Regions from separate parts of the Burkholderia ubonensis genome, predicted to be linked through region 2. Evidence: riboswitches for the same ligand, from Rfam matches in the RefSeq annotation. Region 2 holds a riboswitch; each other region holds the start of a gene.
The links. Region 2 has a riboswitch for cobalamin ahead of WJ35_RS03705 (HoxN/HupN/NixA family nickel/cobalt transporter). Riboswitches for the same ligand answer to the same signal wherever they lie in the genome.

Region 1 (5,917 bases), on a different replicon from region 2:
ATAAATTTCTGTTAATTTTCAATGAGATAGGTCCGAGTTTTTGCGATGCAAAACACTTTTTCAAGGCACGGAAAGACAGGCGGCACGAAAGCGCCCACGCCATTTCGCAACATGAAATGGCCTTTCGGTACACGGTGCGCGCGCCTTGCCTGCCGTGCGCCCAACGCCCTTTTCTGTCTGCGGCGCGACAAAACGTCTATACTTGGATGATTCATCTATTTCGACCGCGCTACGCGCGCACTCTTACGGCCTGCCACGACATGACCGAATACCCCGTCTTCAACGGGCTGTGCGAGCTGCTGACCAGCAACGGTGCGCGGTTCCGCGTGCTCGAGCACCCCGCAGAGGGCAAATCCGACGTGATCGCCGCGATTCGCGGCACGCGTCCCGAACAGGGCGCGAAGGCGATGCTCTGCACGTTCAAGGATGGCGGCGATGCGACCGCGCTGGCAGTGATCCCCGGTCATCTGAAGATCGACTTCCGCAAGGTCGCCGACGCGCTCGGCCGTCGCAAGGCGACGCTGGCGCCGCCGGAGCGCGCGGCCGCCGTCACCGGCTGCGTGATGGGCGCCGTGCCGCCGTTCGTGTTTGACGCGAGCGTGACGCTCGTCGTCGATCCGGCGCTGGTCGAACGCAACGACGCGATCGCGTTCAACGCCGGACGCCTCGACCGCTCGATCGTGCTCGACGCGTCCGATTACGTGCGGATCGCCCGACCGCTGCTCGCCGACATCACGCGTCCCGAGACCACCGACGCACCTGCGCTCGAAGCCGCGCGATGAACCGTTCCCGCCCGACGCCGCAGCTGGAACAGGCATCGCTGATCGAACAGGTGCTGCGCATCGCCGAAGGGCTCGGCGCGATGTTCGCGCCGTTCACCGAGGTCGTCGTGCACGACCTGCGCTCGCCGAAGCATGCGATTCTCGCCATCCACAACAACCTGTCCGGGCGCGAGGTTGGTGACCCCGCGACGGAACTCGGCCTCGCCCGCATCGCGGACGACAGCTACCCGCAAGTGCTCGCGAACTATGCGAATCGGTTCAGCGACGGGCGCCAGGCCAAGAGCACGTCGATCGGCATCAAGGATTCGAGCGGCCATTACGTGGCCGCGCTGTGCCTGAACGCGGACGTCACGCTGTTCCGCGGCTTCCAGGGGATGCTGAACCAGTTCTGCAGCGTCGAAGGCGCGCCGGTCGCCGACACGCTCGATCCGGCCGGCGCCGACGCGATCCGGCAGCGCATCGATGCGTTCGCGACGCGTCTCGCGTCCACGCCGCGCGAACTGAAGACCGACCAGCGGCGCGAGCTGATGCAGATGCTGAAGGCAGACGGCTTTCTCGAGGTGCGCCGCGCGATGGAAATCGTCGCGCAACACCTGGGCGTCTCGCGCGCGACCGTGTACAACGATGCAAAATGACGGGCACGCCCGCCCCGATGATCGCCCTATCGACGAGAGCCACCGATGACCAATCCGACCCTTCCCACCTACGACGACGTCGCGGCCGCCGCCGCGCGCCTGCAGGGCCACGCGCACCGCACGCCCGTGATGACGTCGAGCACGCTCGACGACGCGCTCGGCGCGCAAGTGTTCTTCAAGTGCGAGAATTTTCAGCGCATGGGCGCCTTCAAGTTTCGGGGCGCCTTCAACGCGCTGTCGCGCTTCGACGCCACGCAGCGCCGCAACGGCGTCGTCACCTTCTCGTCGGGTAACCACGCGCAGGCGATCGCGCTGTCGGCGCGCATGCTCGGCATCCCGGCAACGATCGTGATGCCGCAGGACGCGCCGGCCGCGAAGATGGCCGCCACGCGCGGCTACGGCGGCAACGTCGTGACCTACGACCGCTATACGGAAGACCGCGAGCAGATCGGCCGCGAGCTGGCGGAGAAGCACGGGCTCACGCTGATTCCGCCTTACGACCACCCGGACGTGCTCGCCGGACAAGGGACTGCCGCGAAGGAGCTGTTCGACGAAGTGGGCGCGCTCGATGCGCTGTTCGTCCCGATGGGCGGCGGCGGGCTGCTCTCCGGCACCGCGCTCGCGACGCGTGCGCTGTCGCCGCAAGCGAAGCTGTACGGCGTCGAGCCCGAAGCCGGCAACGACGGCCAGCAATCGTTCCGCAGCGGCGCGATCGTGCACATCGACACGCCGCGCACGATCGCCGACGGCGCGCAGACGCAGCATCTGGGCAACCTGACGTTCCAGATCCTGCGGCGCGACGTCGACGACATCCTGACAGCGACCGACGCCGAACTGGTCGACAGCATGCGGTTCTTCGCAACCCGGATGAAGCTCATCGTCGAGCCGACCGGCTGCCTGTCGCTCGCGGCCGCACGCAAGATGAAGGACGAACTCGCGGGCAAGCGCGTCGGTATCATCATCAGCGGCGGCAATATCGACCTCGCGAACTTCGCCGCACTGGTTTCCAGTCCCGCCGCATGAAATCGCCGGGGGCGCGCGCCGGCGGCTGCGGCGCGCGCTCCCGGCGCAACACCCCACCGCCTCGTTCGAACGACGAGGACGCGCGCGTTCCAGCCTCATATCGCCCCGCCACGGCCAGCCGCTTTCGTCAGATGTGAAATACGCTCCGTTGCGCCCGCGACACGCCATCCGCGAGCATTCGACGCGCGGTGACGTTTTTTCGCACCCCTGCGCGATTCGACGATTGACGTGCCGGCGTGCTCGCCCTTACGCTTGCGCACCGATGGTTCCCGGAGACGGGATCAAAAGGGAACGCAGCAGAGGCCGAGCCTCCAATCTGCGGCTGCCCCCGCAACTGTAAGCGGCGAATCCGCGCCACCACGCGCCACTGGGAAACCGGGAAGGCCGGCGCGGATGACGACCCGCAAGCCAGGAGACCTGCCATCGACCCGAGGTCCAGCAGCCGCACCGGGCGGGGTGTCCCGATGCGCCGGCACCGCCGTTGGCGGTCGCCCCGTTGCATGGACGGCCCCGACCTCTGAACGCTTCGCATGTTCATTCTTACCGCCCTCGCTTCCGCGCCGGAAGCATCGCGCCGCTGCACCGCCTGCGTGCGCGGCGCCGGCTCGCGCGCACGCCGCATCTGCAACACGACCACGCTCGCCGCATCATGAATCTTCGCCACCTTCTCGCCACGTCCGCCGCATCGGCGCTGCTCTGCCCGCTCGCGCACGCGGCCGGCGACACGGCGCCTGCCGAAGCGTCGCCGCCCGCGGCCGGCACGGAGCTGCCGACCATCGCCGTGACCGACACGCGGCGCCTGCCCGAGTCGTTCGACCAGCGCTATGCGACGACGCAGGTGCTCACGCGCGCCGACCTCGAGCGGCTGTCGCCCAGCGAGCCGAGCATCACGCAGGCGCTCGCGACGCTGCCCGGTGTGACGGTGTCGTCCAACGGCGGCCCCGGCTCGTCCGCGTCGGTCAGCATCCGCGGCTCGTCGGCGAGCCAGGTCGCGGTGTTCATCGACGGCATCCCGATCGGCTCGCCGACCACCGGCATCGCGCCGTGGGCTGACCTGCCGACCGAAGCGTTCGAGCGCGTCGAGGTGATCTCCGGGCCGGCCGCCGCGTCGTTCGGCGCGAACGCGATGGGCGGCGTCGTGCAGCTGTTCACGCGCCGCGCCGCGGGTCAGCCGAACCAGACGAGCGTGTCGTTCGGCGGCGGCTCGAACAAGACCTTCGATACGCAGCTGCGCACGTCCGGCACCGTGCCGTCCACCGGCCCGCTCGCCGCGCTCGGCGGCCTCACCTACTCGCTCGGCCTGCACGACTACAACACCGCCGGCATCGACGCCACGCAGCCAGTGCTGCCGTACCACGAGGCCGGACGCAATCCGTATCACGCGCAGGATCTCGATGCGCGTCTCGGCTATGCACGCGGCAACTGGTCGGTCTCGACGTTCGCGCTGTATCACCGCTCCGACCTGTCCTACGACAACGCAGGCTTCGCGAATCGCCAACTCGACCATCAGCTGACGACCGGCGTCGCGTTCCATCTCGACATCACGCGCGACACGCAGTTCGCGCAGTCGTTCGGTTATGCGAGCGACCGGCAGTTCCTGTATGCGAACGATCCGACCATCCCGACCGACCAGATCGATTCGCAGCGCATCAGCGTGTCGACGTCGCTCACGCATCAGGAGCACGGCTTCCGGCTGTTCGGGCTGCCGCTGTCGGGCGAGACGAAGCTGGCCTACGACTTCACGCGCGAGCAGGCGTTCCTGCCTGCCGACCTGCCGGACGGCATACCGACGCGCAACGACTCGGCGTTTTCGCTGCATCAGTCGGCGACGCTCGGCAGCGTGACGATGTTCGTCGCGGGCCGGCACGAGATCATCATGGGCAAGGCGGTGAACACGGGTAACGTCGCGCTGTCGTGGGCGATCACGCCGGTGTATGCGGCGCGCGTCTCGTACGGCAATGCGTTCCGCCTGCCGTCGTTCAACGACCTGTACTACCCCGGTTACGGCAATCCGAACCTGAACCCCGAACGCAGCGATTCGGTCGAGGCGGCGCTCGATGCGAATACGGCATACGGCACGTTCAGCGCTGCGATTTACGACACGCGCGTCAACAACCTGATCGCGTACAACCCGGCGACGTTCTCGCCGATGAACATCGGCCGCGCGCATATCCGCGGCATCGACCTGTCGTACAAGGGGACGATCGGCCGGTCGACGCCGGTCAGCATCGCGGTGGGCATCCTGAATCCGCAGGACGTGACCAACGAAAGCTGGCTGAGCCGCCGGCCGCGCCAGACCTTCAGCGCGAGCGTCGACCACACGTGGGACGAATTGCGCCTGCATGCGTTGAGTACCGGCGCCACGCTTAGCTACGGCGGCACGACGTTCGACGACCCGGCCAACACGACCTATCTGCCGTCGTACCTGAGCGTGAACCTGCGCGCGTCGTACAAGGTCAACGCGCATCTGACGGTGTCGGCCACGTTGTCGAACCTGTTCGACCGCCAGTACATGACCGCCTACGGCTACAACACGTTGGGCCGCACTGCGTTCGGCAAGATCAGCTATACGTTCTGATCGCGCCGGGTACGGCACTGGCCCGCGCGGGCGGTGCCGCATCGAGTCCTCGTGCATACGCGGTCGCGCCGCGATGCGCGTCACGCCCCTGCGACGCCACGCACGCCTGCGATCAGCTGGATCGCGCCAAATCCCGCGATCACGACCGCGGACACGCGCGCGAGTGCGTACATGAGCGCCGGCGGCATCCTGGTGCGCAGCGCGGCGCTCGTGCCGCTCAGGCACAGCCACCACGCCGCCGAACCGACGAACACGCCGCCCACCATCATCGCGACCGTCGCGCGCATTCCGCTGTCGTGCGCGCCGGCCAGCGGGCCGAGCGCCGCGAAGATTCCGACGAACGACAGGATCGTCATCGGGTTGGACAGCGTCAGGCCGAAGGTCGTGACGAAATCGCGCAGCGCGGTCGTGCGCGGCAGTTCGGCGCGCGCGGCCGGCGCAGGCGCTCCCTGCCGCGCGATGGTCCAGGCCAGCCACATGAGAAACGCGCCGCCGCCGATCTTCAGCACGACGGTCAGCATCGGAAACGCGGTGACGACGCCGGCCACACCGAGCGCGCCGAGCAGTCCGTAGAGCGCGTCGGCGCATGCGGCGCCCAGGCCCGTCGCGAACCCCGCTTGAAAGCCCCGGCTCAGGCTGCGCTGGATGCACAGCATGCCGATCGGGCCGACCGGCAGCGCGATCGACAACCCGATCACGACGGACTTGATGAACAGCATGACCGGCTCCCGGCGATGTGTGATGACTGGAGAAAGCATCGTATGGAAAATCCGATCGCCGCTGAAGCCGGTTTTTAAGGAAAAATGGCGCTTTCACCTTAAAAACTCCGACGCGATGGACGAACTCGACTGGAAGCTGATCGCGCTGCTGCAGGCCAACGGCCGCATCAGCTATACGGA
Region 2 (5,917 bases):
CGCTTCGGGCGGCCCCCAGCGTTCGTTCATCGCATCGCGCACGGCCGCCGGCAGTTGCGCGAAATGCGTACGGTAATCGGCGAGCGCGAAGCTCTGGAACGCGGGCCGCAGCGCGTGCATCGCCGGGTCGTTGGTCACGCCTTCGGTGAGCCGCGCGATCAGCGCGTCGCCGTCGGCCGGCAGGTCCGCGACCCGGTAGCCCGCGTCGCGCAGCATCGCGAGCACGCCGAGCGCCGACGCGGGCGTGTCGAGCCCGACGCCGTTGCCGATCCGGCCTTCGCTTTGCGGATAGTTCGCGAGGATCAGCGCGACGCGCTTGTCCGCATCGTCGAGCGTGCGCAGCCGGCACCAGCCGCGCGCGAGCGCCGCGACGAAGCCGATGCGCTCCGCGTCGGGCTGGTAGCGCACCACGTCGACCTCGGTATGCGCGCAGCGGTACGCGAGCCCCTTGAAGCTCACCGCGCGCGTGACGATGCGCCCGTCGACCTCGGGCAGCGCGACGTGCATCGCGATGTCGCGCGCATGCAGGCCCTGGTTGTCCGCGACCCATGCGTCGCGGTTGCCGCCGGACAGGATCACCTGCAGCACCGGCGCATCGCCCGCGAGGATGTCGGGCTCGGGGCCGTCGATCGCGCCGGCCGCGAACGCGGTCGTGTTCAGCACCAGCGCGACGTCGTGCGCGTCGCAAAGCCGCGCGATCACCTCGCGGCTCACCGCGTCCTTCAGCGACGTCACCGCGATCGGCAGCGGATTCAGCCCTTCGCGGATCAGCGCGTCGGCGAGCGCGTCGAACACCGCGGTGTTCGCGGCCTGCCAGTGCGCCTTGTAGAACAGGATCGCGACGACGCTCGCGCCGGGCGTCCAGCGCGGCAGCCAGTCGTCGATGCTCGCCGGGTCGCGCGCCGGGTGATACAGCGCGGCGGCCGGCAGCGGGCGCGGCGGCGCCGGTTCGTCGCCGAAGCCGAGCGTGTGAAACGCGATGCTGCGCAAGAGCGCCTCGGCGTTGTGCGCGCCGCCCTCGCGCAGGTAGCGCCACCACAGGCGGCACAATCCGGGCGCGACCGTGCTCTTCGCGATCAGGTTCGGATCTTCCTGCAGGTCGCCCGAGAACATCGCGAGCCGCTGCCCGCGACGCGACGCGAGCGACATCGCCTGTTCGATCCCGTACGGCCAGTACGCCTCGCCGCCGAGATGGTCGATCACGACCGTCTTCGCATGCTGCAGCACGTCGTCGACGTAGAAATCGACCGACGCCGGCTGGCGCAGGAACGTCACGTTCGCGAGCCGCACGCTCGGGAAGCCCGCCGGCAGACGCGGCACGACGCTCGCGAGCAGCGACAGCGTCGTGTCCGCCGAGCTCAGGATCACGATCTCGGCGGGCTGCTGGTCGATCCGGACGACGCCCTGCGTATCGTCGACGAAGCCGCCCGGCGTGGTGCGCAGCAGATGCATCGCCGGTTACGCCTGTTGCAGCTCGGCCGCGAGCGCCGCGTCGAACGCGCGCTGCAGCGCGGCCGCGTCGAGATCCTCGCCGATCAGCACGAAGCGGCTCGCGCGCGCTTCGCCGTCCTGCCAGCGGCGGTCGAAATAGCTGTCGAAGCGGCGGCCGACGCCCTGGATCACGAGCCGCATCGGCGCGTCCGGCAGCGCGGCGAAGCCCTTCGCGCGATAGATCGTGTGCGTCTCGACGACGCGCTGGAGCGCCGCGATCGTCGCGTCGCGCGAGCCGGCGTCGCCGCTGACGACGACCGAGTCGAAGTCGTCGTGATGGTGATCGTGATCCTCGTCGTCGGCCGAGCCGTGGTGGTCGTGACGCAGGTGAATGGTTTCCTCGGACGCCGATTCGAGCCCGAGCAGCATCGCCAGATCGAGCTCGCCGCGCGTCGCGCGCACGATCTTCACCTGCGGCGGGATTTCCTCGCGGATCGCCGCCTCGACCTGCGCGAGCTGCGTATCGTCGACGAGGTCGGCCTTGTTGACGATCACGAGATCGGCCGCCGACAGCTGGTCGGCGAACAGCTCGTGCAGCGGCGATTCGTGGTCGAGGTTCGGATCGGCGCGGCGCTGCGCGTCGACCGCCTGCGGATTCTCGGCGAACTGGCCGCTCGCGGCGGCCGGGCCGTCGACGACGGTCACGACCGCGTCGACCGTGAAGCTGTTGCGGATCGTCGGCCAGTTGAATGCCTGCACGAGCGGCTTCGGCAGCGCGAGGCCGGACGTCTCGATCAGCACGTGATCGATGTCGGCGCGGCGTTCGACGAGCGCCTCCATCACCGGATAGAACTCCTCCTGCACGGTGCAGCAAAGGCAGCCGTTCGCGAGCTCGTAGAGCTGGCCGGACGCGTCGCCCTGCGCGTCCTCGCAGCCGATGCCGCAGCCCTTGAGGATTTCGCCGTCGATGCCGAGCTCGCCGAATTCGTTGACGATCACCGCGATGCGGCGGCCTTGTGCGTGTTGCAGCATGTGGCGCATCAGCGTCGTCTTGCCGCTGCCGAGAAAGCCCGTGACGATGGTGACGGGCAGCTTGCGCATGGTCATGAAAGATCCTGTATCGAAGAAAGGGAGTCAGGCGGAGATCGTCACGTCGATCTCGTCGTAGCGCTTCAGGCGGTAGATCGCGGCCGACACGACCCAGCACGCGATGAACAGGCCGATCACGAAGTAGCCGAGCATGCCGAAGTGCGACGCCACCATCGACGCGAAGGCCCACACGGGGCCCTGCAGCGACAGCTTGTCGGCGAGCAGCGCGAGCACCTCGATGCCGCCGATCAGCGCGGCGACCAGCACCGACACGAACGTGATCGTCATGTTGTAGTAGATCTTGCGGATCGGCCGCACGTACGCCCAGCGGTACGCGCCCATCATCAGGATGCCGTCGGTCGTGTCGACGAGCGTCATGCCCGCGGTGAACAGCGCCGGCAGCGCCATCACCGACCAGAACGACAGGCCGCCCTGCACCTGCGTCGCGGAGATGCCGAACAGCGCGATCTCGGTCGCGGTGTCGAAGCCGAAGCCGAACAGAAAGCCGACAGGATACAGGTGCCAGCTGCGCGACACGAGGCGGAACAGCGGCCGGAACAGGCGCGCGAGCACGCCGCGCTGGTTCAGCAGCATGTCGAGATCCGCGTCGACGATCGCTTCGCCTCGGCGCGCCGCGCGGAAGGTGCGGTACACGGAGATCAGGATCAGCAGGTTCGCGGTCGCGAGCAGCAGCAGGAAGAAGGCCGACACGCACGTGCTGACGACGCCGCCCCACGCCTTCATGCTCTCGAAGCGCGCGAGCGACGCGGCTGTGAGCGCGACCACGACGGACATCACGATCACGACCGTCGAATGGCCGAGCGAGAAGAACAGGCCGGCGCCGAGCGGGCTGCGGCCTTCCTGCATCAGCTTGCGGGTGACGTTGTCGATGGCCGCGATGTGGTCGGCGTCGACCGCGTGGCGCAGGCCGAACACGTACGCGAGCAGCGCGGTGCCGAGCAGCACCGGCTGGCCGTGGAACGCGATGAACGCCCAGATCCACGCGCCGACGTTGAAGGCGGCCAGCAGTGAATAGATGACGATGATCTTGCCGCGCAGCCCGGACGGGCTGTCGTTGAACAGGCGGAAAAGCGAGTCGAGCATGGTGCTCCCTGGCGAACGGTCGACATGATGAATGCCAACACGGCTGCCGCCTGCCCTGCCCGCGCGGCCCGCCGCTCGCCGCGCCCGGCCGCGCGCACGCGTGCGACGCTCCGATCGATGACGGAAGTGGAAAACGCTCGGGCGTCGGGCGTGCTGCGGCCGTGGACGATGCGCCGCATCCCCGCGGCGCTGAACCCCTCGTCTCGGCCGGTATCCGGGCTGACGAACACGCCGCTTCGCCTTCCCGGACGCATCACGCGTCCAGTGGCGGTCGTCCGCATGCGCGGGAGGCATGCGGCGAAGCGGCGCTGCATCGCGGCGGGCGCAGTGCGTTCGCTTACCGTTGCGGGGGCAGCACAGGTTGGCGCGACTGCGGTGCAGCCAGGCTCCCTGCTTCCCGTTTAACTGCGCACGCCGGCGGGCGCGCGCGAGCACCGAAACGCGTGCGAGTGTAGGGGGCGGTGCCGGCAGCGTCAAGGCAAAACCGGCCATCGCGGGGCCGCCGCCGGGCGCCGCGACCGCACACGGCGGCCCGCCGCGCGCGGCCGCGGGGGCAGGCATGGCCGGTTCGCGCGGGCCGGGCGCTGTGCTATCGTATGCGCCGCGTTCGGTGCCCGCGCCCGCCTTCCGGCAGGTGCAGTTAAACGGGAAACAGGAGGCGGACATCCGCCCGGCCTGTGCTGTCCCCGCAACGGTACGCCGCCCGCGCGACGCGCTTTCAGCGCGCGCGCCCATGCCGCCCACGATGCCACTGCCCGCCTGCTTCGGGTGGGAAGGCCGCGGCCTGGCAAGCGGCCAGCCCGGATACCGGCCGACGCAAGGGGCGAGCGATGCGCTCGCCGAACGCCCGGTCCGCGGGGGACGGACCGGAGCGCCGTCTGCCCGCGCCCACGCGCTTCGCCCGATCCGCCCATGCACTGCCTGTCTGCCGGCCCCCGTGCCGCTCGCCGTTTCGTTTCCCCTGCCATGCCGCGGTGCGTGCCGTGCCGCCCCCGATGAGCCGCGCCTGGCTGATCGGCGCGGGCCCCGGCGACGCCGACCTGCTGACGCTCAAGGCCGTGCGCGCGATCGGCGCGGCCGACGTGCTGCTCGTCGACGATCTCGTGAACCCCGAGGTGCTGCGGCATGCGCGCGCCGATGCGCGCATCGAGCACGTCGGCAAGCGCGGCGGCCACGCGTCGACGCCGCAGGACGCGATCGTCGCCGCGATGCTCGCGCACCTGCGCGCGGGCCGCAGCGTCGCGCGCCTGAAAGGCGGCGACCCGTTCGTGTTCGGCCGCGGCGGCGAAGAGCTGATCGCGCTCGGCGCGGCGGGCTTTCCGGTCGAGGTCGTGCACGGCATCACCGCCGGCATCGCCGCGCCGGCCGCCCTCGGCATCCCGGTCACGCATCGCGGCGACGCGCAGGGCGTGATCTTCGTCACCGGGCACGGCGCGGGCGATGACGAGCCCAACTGGCGCGCGCTCGCCGCGACCCGCATGACGCTCGTGATCTACATGGGCATCCGCCGCCTCGCGGCGATCGCCGCCGCGCTGCGCGCGGGCGGCCTGCCGGACGACACGCCGTGCGCGGCGATCGAATCGGCGACGCGGCCCGAGCAGCGGCACGTGCTGGCGACGCTGGCGACCCTCGTCGAGCGCATCGGCGCGGCCGGCATCGGCTCGCCTGCGATCGTCGTGGTCGGCCGCGTCGCGGCGCTGGCCGCCGATCCCGCGGTGCAGGCCGCACTGGCCGCACCGGCCGAACCTGCGCCGCCGGAGCCAGCATGATGCGGGTCGCGCTCGGTCTCGGCTTTCGCGCGGGCGTCACCGCCGCACAGCTCGACGCCGCGGTCCGCGCGGCGCTCGCGCGGCACCCGCACGCGCAGCCGGCCGTGGTCGCGACGCTCGCCGGCAAATCGCGCGCACGCGCGCTGCGCACGCTCTGCGCGCGGCGCGGCTGGCCGCTCGTCGCCTTCGACGCGGCGCAGCTCGCCGCCCACCCCGAACTGGCGCAGAGCACGCCGTCACCCGCCGCGCTCGCCCGCTTCGGCGTGGCCGGCGTCGCCGAGCCGTGCGCGCGGCTCGCCGCGCCGCGCGGCCGGCTGCTCGGCCCGAAGCTCGCGCGGGACGGCGTGACGGTCGCGCTCGCCGGCCCGCTTTGAACCCATTCTTTCGACAGGACGACTCCCGATGAAAACCGATCCCGAAGCGCACCAGCGGATGACCGAGCGCCGCCGCGCCGGCCACGAGAAGAAGCAGGCCGCCGCCGTCAACGAAAAGGGCCTGCTGATGGTCCACACCGGCAACGGCAA
Region 3 (5,917 bases), 850 kb from region 2:
CGCCGCGTGCGCGGCGATCATCGTCCACGCGGCGCGCAGCGGCGGCAGCGCAGCGAGCGCCTGCCACTTCAGGCCGAGCGCGATCACGAGCGCGGCGGCGCCGAACGTGCCGATCCGCGAGTCGTGCATGATGCGCAGCACGTCGTCGCGCGTGTAGCCGCCGCCGAACGCGTCGCAGCTGTCGGCAAGGCCGTCCTCGTGAAACGCACCGGTCGCGAGCAGCGTGGCGGCGATCGACAGGCCGACCGCGATCGATGCCGGGAACACGCGCAGCGCGGCCAGGTAGACGAGCGCGCCGCACGCGCCGACGCATGCGCCGACCAGCGGGAAGTAGCGCGCGGCCTGATCGAGATCGCCCGCCGCATAGCCGATCGCGCGCGGCACCGGCACGCGCGTGAAATAGCCGAGCGCGACGAAGAAGTAACGCAGCTCGGCGCGCAGGCCGGTCGTCCGGTCAGGCGTCACGATCGTCGACGCCCGCGGATTCGAAGCTCGCCATCTCGCTCATGAACGCCGCCGCCGCACACACGAGCGGCAGCGCGAGCGCCGCGCCGGTGCCCTCGCCGAGCCGCAGGTCCAGCGCGAGCAGCGGCTTCGCGCCGAAATGCTCGAGCATCCGGCGGTGCCCCGCCTCGTGCGACGTGTGCGAGAACACGCAGTAGTCGCGCACGGCCGGCGCGAGCCGCTCGGCGACCAGCAGCGCGGACGTCGCGATGAAGCCGTCGACGAGGATCGTCATCCGCTCGCTCGCCGCCGCGAGAAACGCGCCCGTCATCATCGCGATCTCGAAGCCGCCGAACGTCGCGAGCACGTCGAGCGGCGCGATCGCATGCGAATGCCGCACGAGCGCGCGCCCGAGCACCGCGCGCTTGTGCGCGAGCCCCTGGTCGTCGAGGCCGGTGCCGCGCCCGACGCAGGCGTCGATCGGCACGTCGAGCAGGCGGCTCATCAGGCACGCGGCGGACGACGTGTTCGCGATGCCCATCTCGCCGAAGCCGATCACATTGGTGCCGAGCGCCGCATGATGACGCACGCGGGCCGCGCCGGCCGCGAGCGCGGCGACGGCCTCGTCGCGCGTCATCGCGGGCTCTTGCGCGAAGTTGCGTGTGCCGCGCGCGATCGGCAGCGCGATCAGCCGGTCGGACGCGGGCAGCGGTGACGCGACGCCCGCGTCGACGATCTCGAGCGTGCTCTGCGCGACGCCCGCGAACGCGTTGATCGCCGCGCCGCCGGCAAGGAAGTTCGCGACCATCTGCGCGGTCACGGCCTGCGGATACGGACTCACGCCTTCGGCCGCGATCCCGTGGTCGGCGGCGAACACGATCGTCACCGGACGCTGCACGAGCGGACGCTCGGTGCGCTGGATCATGCCGAGCTGCAGCGCCAGCGGCTCGAGCTGGCCGAGGCTGCCGGGCGGCTTGGTCTTGTGGTCGATCACATGTTGCAGGCGCGCGCGCAGCGAAGCGTCGAGCGGCGCGATGTCAGGCAGGAAGTCGATCGGTGTCATCGGGAGTTCACCTCATGGACGCGGCAACCGCCGCGCGTCGAAAGAAAGGCATTCATCGCCGCTCCGGCCACGCGGGCAGCAGCGCGTCGCGGCCGTCCTGGCGGATCAGCACGAGCGGATAGCCGAACGCGTCGCTCGCGCGTTCGGGCGTCAGCACGTCATGCACGGGCCCCGCCCACGCGTGGCCGCGTCCATCGAGCAGCAGCGCGTGCGTCGCGAAGCGCCGCGCGAGATTCAGATCGTGGCACGAAAACAGCACGGTGCGCTGATCGGCTTCGAGCCACGCGGCCAGCGCGGTCAGGCAGTCGATCTGGTGATGCAGGTCGAGATGCGCGAGCGGCTCGTCGAGCAGCAGCAGCGGCGCGCCCTGGCACAGCGTCGCGGCCAGCGCGACGCGCTGCCGCTCGCCGCCGGACAGCGACAGCACGTCGCGCCCGGCGAGCGCTGCCAGGCCGAAGGTCGCCAGCGCATCGCGCGCGGCCGCGCGATCGCCGTCGCGCTCCCAGCCCCAGCCGCCGAGATACGGGAAGCGGCTCAGCAGCACCGTGTCGAACACGGTCGCGCTGAACGCGTCGTGCAGTTGCTGCGGCATCAGCGCGCGCCGCTGCGCGAGCTGCGCGGCCGGCCACGCGGCAAGCGGCCGGCCGTCGGCTTCGACGTGGCCGCCCGATGGCGCAGAAAGGCCCGCGAGCGTCGCGAGCAGCGTCGTCTTGCCGGCGCCGTTCGGCCCCGCGACGCACCAGATCTCGCCGGGCCGGAACGTCTGCGTGAAACCGCCCAGCAGCGTGCGCGCGCCGGCCTCGAGCGTGAGCGCGAGCGCCGTGCAATCCGCGTCGGCAGCGTGCGTCATCGCGGCGGCCTCCTCAGCAACATCCACAGGAACACCGGCACGCCGATCAGCGCGGTCATCACGCCGACCGGCAGTTGCGCGGGCGCGATCACGGTGCGCGCGAGCAGGTCGGCCGCCATCACGCCGCCGCCGCCCGCGAGCATCACGGCGGGCAGCAGCATGCGCTGGTCGTTGCCGAACGCGAGGCGCAGCGCGTGCGGGACGACGAGCCCGACGAAGCCGATCGTGCCGGCGGTCGTCACCGCGGCCGCGGCGGCCAGCGACGCGACGAGATAGATCCGCACGCGCAGCCGCGCGACCGGCACGCCGAGCGCGAGCGCGGTCGCGTCGCCGCGCAGCAGCACGTTCAGTTGCGGCGCGGCCGGCAGCGCGACGCCCGCGGCGAGCGCGAGCGCGGCCCATGCGAACCACGGCGTCGCGACGCCGTTCAGGTCGCCCGTCAGCCAGAAGATGATGCCGCGCAGCCGCGCATCGGGCGCGAGCGACAGCAGCAGCGTGACGAGCGCGCCCCACCCTGCCGCGATCACGACGCCGGTGAGCAGCAGCCGCGGCGATGCGTCGCGCGCGTCGCCGCGCCACAGCTCGCGGCGCGCGAGGCCGAGCACGAGCAGCATCGACACGAGCGCGCCGGCGAACGCCGACGCATCGACGAGCCACCACGCGCCGCCCGCGATCATCGCGACCAGCGCGAAACCGGCCGCGCCGCCCGACACGCCGAGCACGTACGGCTCGGCGAGCGGATTGCGCAGCAGCACCTGCAGCAGCGCGCCCGCGAGCGCGAGCAGCGCGCCGCACGCGAAGCCGGCGAGCGCGCGCGGCACGCGCAGCGTGCGGACGATGTCGCCGAACAGCGCCGTGCCGCCCGACGTGTCGCCGCCGTGCGGCACGAGCGACGCGAGCGCCTGCAGCGGCGAGATCGGCACGCTGCCGATCGTCAGTGACGCGACGAACAGCAGCGCCACCACGCCGGCGAGCGTGGTCCAGATCGCGACGGCACGCGCGGCATTCATGCGCCGCATCCGACGAAGGTCGAGCAGCGGCGCACGCGCGTGGCGCTGCGGTGAGACGAACGCATGACGGAGATTGCGTTGCGCCGAGGCGAACGCCGAACGGACGTCGCGCTGCGACGTGTCGAACCGATGTGCAGGTTGCCGGCCCCCGTACGGCGAGTTGCTGCGCCGCACTTCGGCGACGCCGGCCCGTGACGGTCGAGATCCATCGAACGGCCGGTCCGCGCGCACGGCGTCGCGCGCACGCTCGCGCCTCGCGCGCTTGCCGGTCGTGCGGCATCGCGCTCGCGTGCGAGGCCGCCGCACTCGCCGAACTCGCCGAGCCCGGCGCAGCCGCACTGGCCGCACGCAACGTGACGGCGGCACACGGCACGCGGCGGCATGCGCAGCGTCGTGCGAATGATTGGGGTCAGCATCGAAGAAAGTCCTGTGAACCGCAGCGCGCCCCGCTTCCCCGCAGGCCGCGCGTTACGAAGCCCGCGCACGGGCTCCCCGCCTCGGCCGGTATCCGGGCTGGCGGCGTTCCGGCTCGCCTTCCCGCGCGAGACATGCGCAGTGGCCTGCGCCCGCGTGCGAACCGCACACGCCGAGCGCACCCGAGCCGGCCTGCATCGTCCGATGCGGCCGCTTACCGTTGCGGGGGCAGCGCAGGTTGGCGGCTCCTGGCGGAGCCCGCGCCCTGCTTCCCGTTTAACCGCGCGTCGCACGCGCGAGCACCGAGGCGGCGCCAAGTTTAGGAGCGGGCCGCGAGAGCGTCAAGAAAGCGGGCCGCGCGTTGCGCAACCGGCATATTCGCGGCAAGAAGCGGGGGTGTTACGACTGGAAACGTTACATATGTCGGAATGTGCGTTATTCCGCGCTAAAATGCTGGGTCTTTAGAGGACGCAGCAGATGCTCAACGAACTCGAAACCTTATCTCAAAATATTGGCCGGCTGATTGCGCTGAACCAGCGCTATCACTCGGAACGGCTCGCGCTCGAGGAGCAGGTCGCGCAACTGCGCGCGGAAGCGGACACGGTGCGCAGCGAGCTCACGCAGCTGCGCGAGGAACGCAACGCGCTCGCGGAGGAACGCGACACGCTGTCGGCGAAGATCGACGACGCGCAGGTCAAGCTGAACGCGATTCTCGAGAAGCTGCCGCGCACGAAGAGCGCGGCGGAAGCCGACAACCAGCTCGACCTGCTGGATGCGCAGTCGCGCACCGATAGCGACGACGCAGCCAGCCACGGAGAACATGCATGAGCACCAAGCAGATCGAAGTCTCGATTCTCGGCCAGGCCTACCGGCTCGCCTGTTCGGCCGAGACCGAAGCGGCGCTGCTGGAAGCCGTCGCGCGCGTCGACGCGGAAATGACGAAGATCCGCTCGAACAGCTCGGTGCGCGGCACGGACCGCATCGCCGTGATGGCGGCGCTGTCGCTCGCGTCGGAACTGCTGCGGCTGCAGCAGAGCGTGCGTCACGGTGAAGCATTTCCCGCGGAAGAAATCCGGCGTACAATGCGCCAAATGAATGAACAGCTCGGTGCGGTGCTCGCACAGCACGAGACGCAGTAACCCGGATCGATGCGTCGATTTCCCTTGATCTCCACGGTCAACGGTGGTCAAATTGGACACATAGATTCACAGTTTAGTCAGCTTCCCTGCCTGGTTCGCCAAGGTCATATATTCCTTGAACCAATGCCATGTGCACGGTTGCGGAAATTTGTAGCACGGGCGCGCGCGTCACTCTGTCTGATGTACCCGAAGTGCTGCTAACTGCGACCAATTCTGAACCCCAGGTTCAGGATGCCGGCCTAGCGGCTAAGGCGGGGGCCTATTCAACGGCATCGGGTACCTATCCCGATGCCGTTTCCTTTTGTAGCAGCCTCTTTCTGCGTCGATCACGATCCATGCAATTCTGGCTGATGAAGTCCGAACCGGACGAAGCGAGCATCGACGATCTCGCGAATGCGCCGCAGCGCACGCTGCCGTGGACCGGCGTGCGCAACTATCAGGCGCGCAATTTCATGCGCGACACGATGCAGATCGGCGACGGCGTGCTGTTCTATCACTCGAGCTGCCCCGAGCCCGGCATCGCGGGCCTCGCCGAAGTGTCGTCGACACCCTACCCCGATCCCACGCAGTTCGATCCGAAGAGCCCCTATTACGATCCGAAGTCGACGCAGGAAACGCCGCGCTGGCTGCTCGTCGACGTGCGCTTCGTGAAGAAGGCGGCGCTCGTGCCGCTCGCCGCACTGCGCGAATACGACGAGCTCGCCGACATGCGCGTGCTCGCGAAAGGCAACCGGCTGTCGATCACGCCCGTCACGCGCGCCGAATGGCGCTTCATCACCGAACGGCTGATGAAGTGAACGCAAAGGGCAAACATTAAATTTGGTCAACGCACGACCGCCCGTCCGGAACTCGCGGCGCGGTCGCGCAGCCTAAGCAACCGCTGCCGGCCAGTCGGGCCGGCCGTCGTTTTTTCGTCGCGCGGCCCGCCCGCGTCGCGCACGCGTGATCCGCGTGCGCGCCCTCGCACAAGGAGTCCAACAATGACCAAGAAATCCGC

Region 1: it holds a riboswitch for cobalamin, as region 2 does, so the genes downstream of both, WJ35_RS24975 (TonB-dependent receptor domain-containing protein) here and WJ35_RS03705 (HoxN/HupN/NixA family nickel/cobalt transporter) in region 2, are expected to answer to the same signal.
Region 3: it holds a riboswitch for cobalamin, as region 2 does, so the genes downstream of both, WJ35_RS14745 (iron ABC transporter permease) here and WJ35_RS03705 (HoxN/HupN/NixA family nickel/cobalt transporter) in region 2, are expected to answer to the same signal.

Annotation. Positions count from the first base shown of each region.
Region 1 covers NZ_CP013422.1:1,172,128-1,178,044, forward strand. Annotated here, with positions in the region: gene WJ35_RS24960 (YbaK/prolyl-tRNA synthetase associated domain-containing protein) at 261-782, shown strand; gene WJ35_RS24965 (helix-turn-helix transcriptional regulator) at 779-1,417, shown strand; gene WJ35_RS24970 (threo-3-hydroxy-L-aspartate ammonia-lyase) at 1,463-2,440, shown strand; cobalamin riboswitch at 2,687-2,880, shown strand; gene WJ35_RS24975 (TonB-dependent receptor domain-containing protein) at 3,090-5,018, shown strand; gene WJ35_RS24980 (LysE family translocator) at 5,099-5,737, opposite strand; gene WJ35_RS24985 (Lrp/AsnC family transcriptional regulator) at 5,853-5,917, shown strand, end outside.
Region 2 covers NZ_CP013420.1:806,888-812,804, forward strand. Annotated here, with positions in the region: partial or broken gene cobN (cobaltochelatase subunit CobN) at 1-1,452, opposite strand, end outside; gene cobW (cobalamin biosynthesis protein CobW) at 1,459-2,538, opposite strand; gene WJ35_RS03705 (HoxN/HupN/NixA family nickel/cobalt transporter) at 2,566-3,624, opposite strand; cobalamin riboswitch at 3,812-4,078, opposite strand; cobalamin riboswitch at 4,265-4,434, shown strand; gene cobA (uroporphyrinogen-III C-methyltransferase) at 4,620-5,393, shown strand; gene WJ35_RS03715 (cobalamin biosynthesis protein) at 5,390-5,767, shown strand; gene cobO (cob(I)yrinic acid a,c-diamide adenosyltransferase) at 5,796-5,917, shown strand, end outside.
Region 3 covers NZ_CP013420.1:3,227,856-3,233,772, reverse strand. Annotated here, with positions in the region: gene WJ35_RS14760 (adenosylcobinamide-GDP ribazoletransferase) at 1-465, opposite strand, end outside; gene cobT (nicotinate-nucleotide--dimethylbenzimidazole phosphoribosyltransferase) at 455-1,507, opposite strand; gene WJ35_RS14750 (ABC transporter ATP-binding protein) at 1,560-2,357, opposite strand; gene WJ35_RS14745 (iron ABC transporter permease) at 2,354-3,376, opposite strand; cobalamin riboswitch at 3,849-4,103, opposite strand; gene WJ35_RS14740 (ATPase) at 4,259-4,609, shown strand; gene WJ35_RS14735 (cell division protein ZapA) at 4,606-4,920, shown strand; RNA gene ssrS (6S RNA) at 5,001-5,182, shown strand; gene WJ35_RS14725 (EVE domain-containing protein) at 5,256-5,717, shown strand; gene WJ35_RS14720 (SIMPL domain-containing protein) at 5,901-5,917, shown strand, end outside.